DNA from 2 places in the Vibrio sp. Vb0667 genome. Region 1 is predicted to be linked to the other one. Evidence: predicted binding sites of a transcription regulator. Region 1 holds the regulator's gene; the other holds the start of a gene.
The links. Region 1 encodes PurR, which represses purine synthesis genes. Its sites were predicted from a motif close to TNANGNAAACGTTTNCNTNA; they were not measured.
Positions count from the first base shown of each region.

Region 2: the regulator PurR is predicted to act here: its motif matches at 2,415-2,434, upstream of R8269_RS14205 (phosphoribosylaminoimidazolesuccinocarboxamide synthase).

Region 1 covers NZ_JAWPOL010000005.1:84,526-89,316, forward strand. The annotation lists gene torR (two-component system response regulator TorR) at 1-346, opposite strand, end outside; gene torD (molecular chaperone TorD) at 613-1,260, shown strand; gene purR (HTH-type transcriptional repressor PurR) at 1,729-2,733, shown strand; cyclic di-GMP riboswitch class I at 3,021-3,110, shown strand; gene R8269_RS08445 (TfoX/Sxy family DNA transformation protein) at 3,227-3,817, shown strand; gene R8269_RS08450 (TVP38/TMEM64 family protein) at 3,932-4,618, shown strand; gene R8269_RS08455 (DUF2007 domain-containing protein) at 4,639-4,791, shown strand, end outside.
Region 2 covers NZ_JAWPOL010000014.1:35,768-40,558, reverse strand. The annotation lists gene R8269_RS14210 (alkaline phosphatase D family protein) at 1-1,116, shown strand, start outside; gene R8269_RS14205 (phosphoribosylaminoimidazolesuccinocarboxamide synthase) at 1,195-2,298, opposite strand; gene R8269_RS14200 (SulA-like leucine-rich domain-containing protein) at 2,503-2,895, opposite strand; gene R8269_RS14195 (hypothetical protein) at 3,307-3,489, opposite strand; gene R8269_RS14190 (hypothetical protein) at 3,667-4,641, opposite strand; gene R8269_RS14185 (OmpA family protein) at 4,718-4,791, opposite strand, start outside.

The sequences.
Region 1 (4,791 bases):
AGTTTTTAACGCGAACTAACAGCTCTCTCAGTTCAAAAGGTTTTGTCACATAATCGTCAGCACCCATTTCTAGGCCTACGATTTTATCAATGCTATCCGTGCGTCCTGTTACTAATATGATACCAATATCCGATTGGCTACGTAACTCACGAGTAAGCATCAGGCCGTCTTCACCAGGCAGGTTAATATCCAGCATGATCAGGTCTACATCGCCCGCTTGCAAAACTTCACGCATTTCTGCGCCACTCTCTGCTTCGCTGACTTGGTAGCCCTCATTTTGGAAATACCCCGCAAGCTTACTACGAGTTACAACATCATCTTCTACGACTAATACGTGATAGCTCATTTACACCACTTTTCTGTCTTCTTATTATCCAAGACGTATTCTATTCATAACTAGTAACATTTCTAGTCATAGATACATTAAAACGCAAGATTTAGCGTTTTTATTGATTCAAAACAAGCTTGCCCATTGCTATTAATAAACGGTCATTTTTGACCATAAAACATAACAATTATAGTTACTGCTATTCATTTTAATTGATTACACTTAGGGGATATCCCTAATTGACTTTGTGATGCATGACTTGAAGCATCATTCAGGAGCCCAAAATGCAAGAAGTGAAAGCTTTTAATGAAAAACGCGCTGAAATTTACTGGTGGTTTTCGAGCTTGTTCGCAAAAGAACTAACAGAGAAAGAATTGGAAGCCTATCACAGTGTTGAAATTCGCAGTTTTCTCGCAGGTTTAGGTGAAAATGAGTCGCTGAAACCAGCTGTTGATAGCCTAGTTGATGCATTGAATCGGTTACAAGATCGTGAAGATGCACAACTAGAGCTTGCAGCTGACTTTTGTGAACTGTTTTTGAAGACAGAAAAATACGGCGCTCTTCCTTACGCATCCATGTACATTGGTGAATCAGGTTTACTGAATGACAAGCCAGCTGAGGAAATGGAAAAGTTGATGGCTGAATTTGGCGTTCAAGTAGACGAAAACCTAAAGGAACCTGCGGATCACTTAGCCGTTGAGCTCGACTTTCTCGGGAACATGATTATCCGCTCAAACGAGCTTGAACAAGAAAAACACATGGAAGAAGCCTTCGTTAAACAAAACGACTTTATCCAGCAACAATTGATGTCTTGGTTACCTCAGTTTTCAGACAAATGTAAAAAATTCGACGAATTTGGATTTTACTCGAGTGTCGCGAAACTATTAGTTGCATTTTGTAAACTAGACAGCGCCTACCTTCTTGGTGAATAATTGCCGCCTATTTTTAGGGAGCCTGCCTATCGGGCTTCCTGTATGCCTGAAAGTGACCAATTGTAAGTAACTTGGGTATAATATTCGTTTGCCTTAACTTAGCGCAAAGACGCTTGGTTATTTAGCAGTCAAAATGTGACTTCAAATACACAAATCTCTTGCTGAAAACATTGCTAGTCAGTCCACATAGGGCTAAAATGTGAGCGCAAACGATTAAATATGATTTATATGTAAACCGCTGAAATATAGCGGTTTTTGTGTTTTCTTAACAGGTTGATGGCAATTTCTCATCAGATAGAAAAAAGATAAAATTCATCGACCGATGCTGCTACGCACCCTTTTGTCGCACTTGGATCAACCGCTGCCGAGACACTTAGCGCCAATTTTAGATTGCTAGGTGTGAAACCACTAGAGCATCAGGTACATCCAATACGACATATTTCAGTAGCTCGATACAGGACACCATTTATGGCCACGATAAAAGACGTTGCTCGCTTAGCCGGCGTTTCCACTACGACAGTTTCGCACGTTATCAATAAAACGCGTTTCGTTGCAGAAGCAACGCAAGAAAAAGTAATGAAAGCCGTTGACGAGCTGAATTACGCGCCAAGTGCCGTTGCACGCAGCCTAAAATGCAACTCAACTCGTACGATTGGCATGTTAGTAACTCAATCAACTAACCTATTTTTCTCAGAAGTGATTGATGGCGTTGAGAGCTACTGTTACCGCCAAGGCTATACTCTGATTTTATGTAACACAGGCGGGATTTACGAAAAACAACGCGATTACATTCGTATGCTGGCTGAAAAGCGCGTTGATGGCATCCTTGTGATGTGTTCTGACTTAACCGAAGAACTAAAAGAGATGCTTGACCGTCATGCGGACATTCCTAAAGTGGTCATGGATTGGGGCCCAGAGAGCTCACAAGCAGACAAGATCATGGATAACTCAGAAGAAGGTGGCTACATTGCAACCAAACATCTGATTGACAATGGTCATACGGATATCGCTTGTCTAAGCGGTCATTTTGAAAAGCTTGCTTGCCAAGAGCGCATTGCAGGTTTCCGTCGCGCAATGAGCGAAGCGAACCTAGCTGTAAATGAAGACTGGATCCTTGAAGGTAACTTTGAATGTGATACGGCCGTATTAGTTGCAGATAAAATTACCGCAATGGACAAGCGCCCGACGGCGGTATTCTGTTTTAACGACACAATGGCTCTAGGCCTAATGAGCCGCTTGCAACAAAACGGGATCAAAATTCCTGAAGATATTTCAGTGATCGGCTACGACAACATCGAGCTTGCGGAATACTTCTCTCCACCGCTAACGACTATCCACCAACCTAAACGTCGTGTTGGTAAAAATGCATTCGAAATTCTACTTGAGCGTATCAAAGATAAAGAACACGAAAAACGAATTTTCGAAATGCAACCTGAGCTTGTAATTCGAAATACTGTGAAAAAAATGAACTAAATTTCACTGTATTTAACCGTGTTAAATAAGCGCTCTACAGGGGCGCTTATTTTTTTGGGAAAATTAAGCATTCTCTAATACTTCACACTGCTCTAATAACAATTGACTAACGTTAACTCCCTGTTTTATATAAATGTAATATATATTAAGAACTCCTTTTCAAAGGCCAATTTGCACCTTTCCATATGCAAAATAGAGCATTCAATCTATCATTTTTATTGAACCAAAATCACACTTTTAACGCTAAACCGTGATGTTAATTCAATATAAGAAGTATGCTCATTGTGTCACGCACAGGGCAAACCATTCGAAAGAGTGGGACGCAAAGCCTCCGGCCTGAACCATATTACGATATGGAAGGTAGCGGGGTTACCGATGGCAAGTGTGTAAGCAATGACTTTACTCTGTAATGACATTGTTTTTACGCATGTTTGCTACTCTCTCGGACCTGACTTTTGGTGGCGTAATATTAATTACACCGAGATAACAAAACATGGATAAACCGATACTCAAAGACTCTATGAAGCTATTTGAGGCACTTGGTAATATCAAGTCGCGCTCAATGTTTGGTGGCTTCGGACTATTCGCTGATGAAACAATGTTTGCACTAGTGGTAAACAATCAGCTTCATATCAGAGCAGACCAAAAAACTTCATCTGACTTCGAGAAACAAGGGCTAAAGCCTTACGTTTATAAAAAACGTGGCTTCCCAGTCGTTACAAAGTACTACGCTATTTCCAGCGATTTATGGGAATCAAGCGAACGCTTAATCGAAGTAGCGAATCAATCATTGAAAAAGGCAAAGCTTGAGAAAGAACAGCAAGCAAGTACAAAGCCTAACCGTTTGAAAGATTTGCCTAACTTACGACTGGCTACCGAGCGCATGCTAAAAAAAGCCGGCATCGAATCCGTAGAGAAGCTTGAAGAGGAAGGTGCGCTTAACGCCTATAAAGCGATAAGAGATACGCACTCTGCAACCGTCAACATTGAGTTGCTATGGGCACTAGAAGGTGCTATCAACGGCACTCATTGGAGTGTGGTACCTCAAGCTCGCCGAGATGAGTTGATGAACGGCCTCCAATAAAAGTCGGCCTAAAAACTATCTTGTAAAACCGCAGTCTAATCTGCGGTTTTTTTGTGAAATTTTTTCGGTTTTCCTACTGTCTTATTACATATATCCCAAATTGGAATCAAAATTATGAATAAGAAACTGATTTTAGGTCTCATCCTACTAGCGGCTATCGTCTTTTTAGGTATTAACTTTGGCCAGTATTTAACCTTAGAGAATGCAAAAGCCCAACAAGAAGCACTAACTACATACATCGATCAGAATTTTGTATTCTCGGCTGCGATTTACTTTTTTACCTACATTGCAATTACCGCTTTTTCTATCCCAGGAGCGGCAGTAGTCACCTTACTTGGTGCAGCCTTATTTGGTTTTTGGACAAGCTTGCTACTGGTTTCTTTCGCTAGCACTATGGGGGCAACACTGGCCTTCTTGAGCAGCCGATACTTATTGCGTGACTGGGTACAAAACAAATTCGGAAATAAACTCAACGCAATTAATCAAGGTGTCGAAAAAGACGGAGCTTTTTATCTATTTTCCTTGCGTCTAATCCCTGTATTCCCTTTCTTTCTAATCAACTTACTGATGGGCTTAACGCCGATGTCTGTAGGTAGATTTTATCTCACTAGCCAAATAGGTATGCTGCCAGGCACAGCCGTATATCTGAATGCAGGTACTCAATTAGCAACAATTGAAAGCCTATCGGGCATTGTTTCACCCGCAGTATTAGCGTCTTTTGCGCTATTGGGACTATTTCCAATCATCACTAAATGGGTTATGAATAAAGTAAGGCCGACACCAAGTCAGCAAAACTCGTAATTGGTGAAGTGGGTATTTTGATGAAAATATTTATCGCTAAAAACCCAGCAGAAGCACACATTGTATGTGAGCTGCTTAAAGTGGAACAAATTTACTGTGAAGTTCGCGGAGAAGGTATTTTCGGCTTAAAAGGAGAACTGCCGTTTGGTGATGATACCGATCCTTATGTGTGG
Region 2 (4,791 bases), on a different contig from region 1:
GCTGAGGCACTAGGGCGAGAGCCAAGCAAAGGCACTGAATGTATTACCTTAGATGATTACCGAAAACGGTATGCGCAATATCGCCAAGATGCTGATCTGCAAGCGTTACATGCGAGCCTACCAATGATTGCTGTCTGGGATGACCATGAGCTTGCAAATGATAGTTGGAAAAATGGTGCGGAAAACCATCAAGAAGAGGAAGGCAGTTTTAATGATCGTCGTGCAGCTGCGGCTGCCGCGTGGACAGAATGGTTGCCCGTTCGTGAAAACACTTTCTCAAACATGCTGATTTACCGTCAGTTTTCGTTTGGAAGTTTAGTCAATTTGATGATGCTCGACACGCGACTTGTGGGGCGTGATAAACCGTTGGATTATTTCTCGCTCAGCTCACCAACGATGGAAGCTATTGGCGGTTTAGTTGCTCAGTCGCGCAGTCAAGACCGAGAGCTGTTAGGCGGTGACCAACTCGCTTGGCTGATGGATGCGTTCAGTACGCACGACGCAACTTGGAATGTGCTAGGGCAACAAGTGTTAATGTCTCGTATGGAGTTGCCAAGTTCGGTTATGACCGCGATGTTTCAATTGTTTACTGCCACTGAAGAACAAAAAACAGAGGCGTTATTAGCGGTAAACTCTGCGATTACGGGTTATCTCTCTGACCCAAGTTTAGATACCATTGCTTTGCCATATAACCTAGATGCATGGGATGGTTACTACGTTGAGCGAGAGAAAGTTTATCAACTGGCCAAAGCCAGCAGTGGTAACTTTGTCTGCTTGGCAGGAGATACGCACAACGCATGGGCAAGTGAGCTTAAAGACGTATCTAAGCATCCTATCGGGGTAGAGTTTGCGACTAGCTCGGTGAGTTCCCCTGGGTTAGAGGCCTACCTCGCGTTAGACCCTGTCGCGATCGCTCAAATGGAATACACGCTGCCGCACTTAGTGTCAGAATTACAGTGGGCAGACATCAAACAGCGTGGCTTTATGCGCGTTACTTTTACGCCCGACAAGGCAGAGTCGACCTGGTATTTCGTATCAACGATTAAAGACAAAACATATCAGGTGACGACTAAGTCAGCCTTTACAACAGATGGCACTACGTTAAACATCAGCTAAACTGAACCTAATATGAAAAAAGTCCGCAAGCTAGTGCGGACTTTTTATTGGAAAGCGTTTAGCAATCTAGCGACAGTGCTAGTCAATCAATCCGTATTCTTTGCTCAGAACTTCGATGATTTCCGCTTTCGGATTCTCACTCAAATGAATCGGCTTGCCTGTAATCTTCTCGGCAATACCAATGTAGGTGCTCGAAATCGCCATCAAAGATTCGACGGGTAAAGCATTATCACGAGCGAGTGCTTCACGCTCTGGCATACGTTCTTTGTTTAGCAAGATATCTGGGTCAGGGAAGTGGTTAAGTAGGAACTGGCGGAAACCTTCTTTTGAGTTCTCTACGATGTGACCTGCTTGGTACTCTTTAGCATCCCATATACGAGACGAGTCTGGTGTACCCACTTCATCCATGTAAATCAGCTTTTCATTGCCAGCAGCATCATGAACATAACCAAATTCGAATTTGGTATCGACAAAGATTTGGTCGATTTCTTCTAACACTTGGCTGATAACGTTAAAGCCTTCTTTCAGCAATTTTTCGTAGAGTGCGATATCGTCAGCGCTTGAGAAGTTAAATGCTTCGTAGTTGTCTACGATGTTTTGACGAGTAATATTTACGTCATCCGCTTCTGGCACACCGGGAATGCCTTTTAGAATGCCTTTTGTGGATGGGGTCATTAGCAACTCTGGCAGTGCTTTGTCTTTTCCTAACCCTTCAGGAAGTTGGATTCCACAAAACTCGCGCTCGCCATTTGCGTAAGCGCGCCACATCGAACCCGTGATGTATTTGCGGCAGATGGCTTCGATTTTTACCGGTTTGGCTTTTTGTACAATCCAAACAAAAGGGTGAGGAATGTCTAGAATATGGCTATCTGCTAAGCCATTTTCTTTGAACAGTTTGAACCAGTGATTAGAAATCGCATTAAGCGCAGCCCCTTTACCCGGGACACCATTAAGACCACCTTCAGCATGCCAAATACAATCGAATGCAGAGATTCGGTCGCTAATCACCATGATAGCCAAAGGCGCATCTGGAGCGACATCGTATCCTTTTTCTTTGATCAGTCGGGCGCTGTCTTCTTCAGTTAACCAGTAAACTGAACGAACTTTTCCACTATGAACGGGTTTATGGGTGCGAATTGGCAGGTCGTCATTGACGGCAAGTACTTGATTAGCAAGGCTCATTGCGACATTCCTATCATCTTAATCAAACGTCAGAAAGAGAAGATATTCAGCAAAATGTGGGCGCTGAATAAATCGAATGTGGGCATCATACCAGAACTATTTTAACTCGCCAGAGAAAAAGCAAACGTTTGCTTGTTTTCTTTAATACAAAAAAATGCCCCCTTAAAAAGGAGGCGAGATGCAGGATGGATAACGTCGAACTTATTAGTGGTACTTATTAACTCTGCCTTCGACGAAAAAGACTTCACACTGATAGCGCTGCGCCATGTCGCGCAACATAGATTGATTCATAAGTGCAATTTTATTGGATGCGACAACAGCACTGGCATTGCCTGAGCGGATGGCTTTTATCACGATCTCGACTTCTGAAAGCTGTTGAGAGGGCTTCATTTGAATAACGTTTTTACAGCAAATATTAGAAGCAGTGAGTTGTTCAAAGTCTGGACGAGGGCAGTCTGCTGTAAACAAAATCCATTGTTTCTGCTGCGATAAAACAGCCAGCTTAGATAGAAGCTGATCCGAAACGGCCATGGGCTTAGTTGCTTGTGCCAATACGTTGTAACGAGAGTATGTATGAGATTGACTTTGTAACTGCATCTTACTGTTCCTTTATACATGCTGTATGTGTATACAGTAGTTTGTTTTGGTGACCTGATCAACCAGTTTCTCAAAAGTTATTTGCGGTTTTTTGAGAAGGAAATAAAAGGATTTGATTCTAAGTAATTGAATTTATGTGGTTGTTTTTCATTTTTGATATGTCTAACATCAATTTAAAAATGTGAGGTGAGTAGAAAACTGGACGAGATACATACAGGGGTTTACTACTGTATATACAGGTGTTGTTTCATGGACAGTGGTTTGTATACAGTAAGAGAGGGCTGATAACCGATGCGACGTGCTATGTAGGATAGGAGGGAATACGAGATAGAAATTGGAAATAGGCTTGGCCGATCAAAAAAGCGCCTTAAAAGGCGCCTTTGAAAATCAGTTCCATTGATTCCGTCTTGCTTAGCTCGCTCGTTGCAAGCGTTCGCGCATTTGCAATTCGCCTTGGTTAAATAGGCGCACGTCGATTTTTGCCATGTCGTAACAAGCTTTACATGAGTAATGGTGCTTGCCATCTAAATAATCGTGACGAGTTACAAGACTAGGTTTTTTACACCAATCACAGGTGCCTTCTTCAGTGAACATTGATTTTCTCCCCACCTAGATTAATTTGAGTCGTTAGGTGTTATTTTGCGCCGGGCATTATGGCATAAAAGCGAGACTTAAGTTAAATGTCTGTTAATTTCTTTGAGAGGGAGATCGATTGCGGTGTTTGATTATATGGGAATAAAAGCATGGCAGCCAAAGTATCCTGACCTATTTTTACTGTTTTGTAACATTTTGTGAAACGAGCTTAAAGGCATGATTGAGTCGCTTCATTTCTTCTTCACTGCCCCTTGTGTCAGGATGATAAAGCTTTGATAACTGTCTATAGCGTAGCTTGATTGCCTGTAAATCAGGGATGGTTTGTGGTGTGTAGCCAAACATAGCACACGCGACGCTTAGCTTATGGTTTTCTGCCTGAGTTTTGGATTTCTTAAATTCTCTGAATAGTTTCTCTAACTGACGCTTCAGTTGCTTGTTCGTAAACTCTAGCTCTTTTATTTTTTCCGCCATTCGTTGATTTTGGCTTTCCTCTTTGGCTTCACGCGCTTTTCTATTCTGCTTGAGTTTTTTGATCACGAGGAAACTTAAGCCGCTGATGATGAGGATCGCCGCTAGCCAAATCAGCCATAGAAACTGCGAGTGTTTTACTTTGGGGTTTGCAACTGTGCTTTTCTCTTCTTGTGTTTGCTCTGCTTTTTTATCGAGCGACTTTATTTGCGAGACTTGTTTAGCTCGTAGCTGGTTGAAGCGCAGCTCTAACAGTTGATTATAAGCTTGTTCTGCTGCTGGATTATGCTGAGAAGCCATTTGATACAAGGCTTCAGTCAATTGAGAAGTTGTGACCTTATCTGGATTGCGCTGAATAAAATCGGCGAGAAGAAAGCCACGATCGGTTGGGTCATTGAGTGCGATAGAGGTTAGCCAATATAACGCTTGTGTTTCATTTTTTTCGCCATTTATCCCTTTAGCAAAGTCGTTCGCGAGGTGTTTTTGCGCAGGGAGGTAACCTTGGTTGGCGGATTGCTCTAGCCAGTAGCGCGTTTCTGGTGAGGCTTCAGCTTCGTTTGATGCCAATAATTGTTGTGCGTACTCGTATTGTTCGATGGGGTCATTTGGAGCTTGAGAGGCAAGTGAGTAGCCAGAAAAGCTGAGGCTAAATAAGCAGAGTAGGGCAGACGTTTTGACAGACATTAATATGTCAGGCCTAACGATAATGGTTAGGCCTGCTCCGGTAATTTTTTATTATTACCGTTATGGTGCAACCAAATTACTTCAGTGGCAAGATCTGGATTTCAACACGACGGTTGCACGCACGACCTTCAGAAGTTTGGTTTGAGCAAA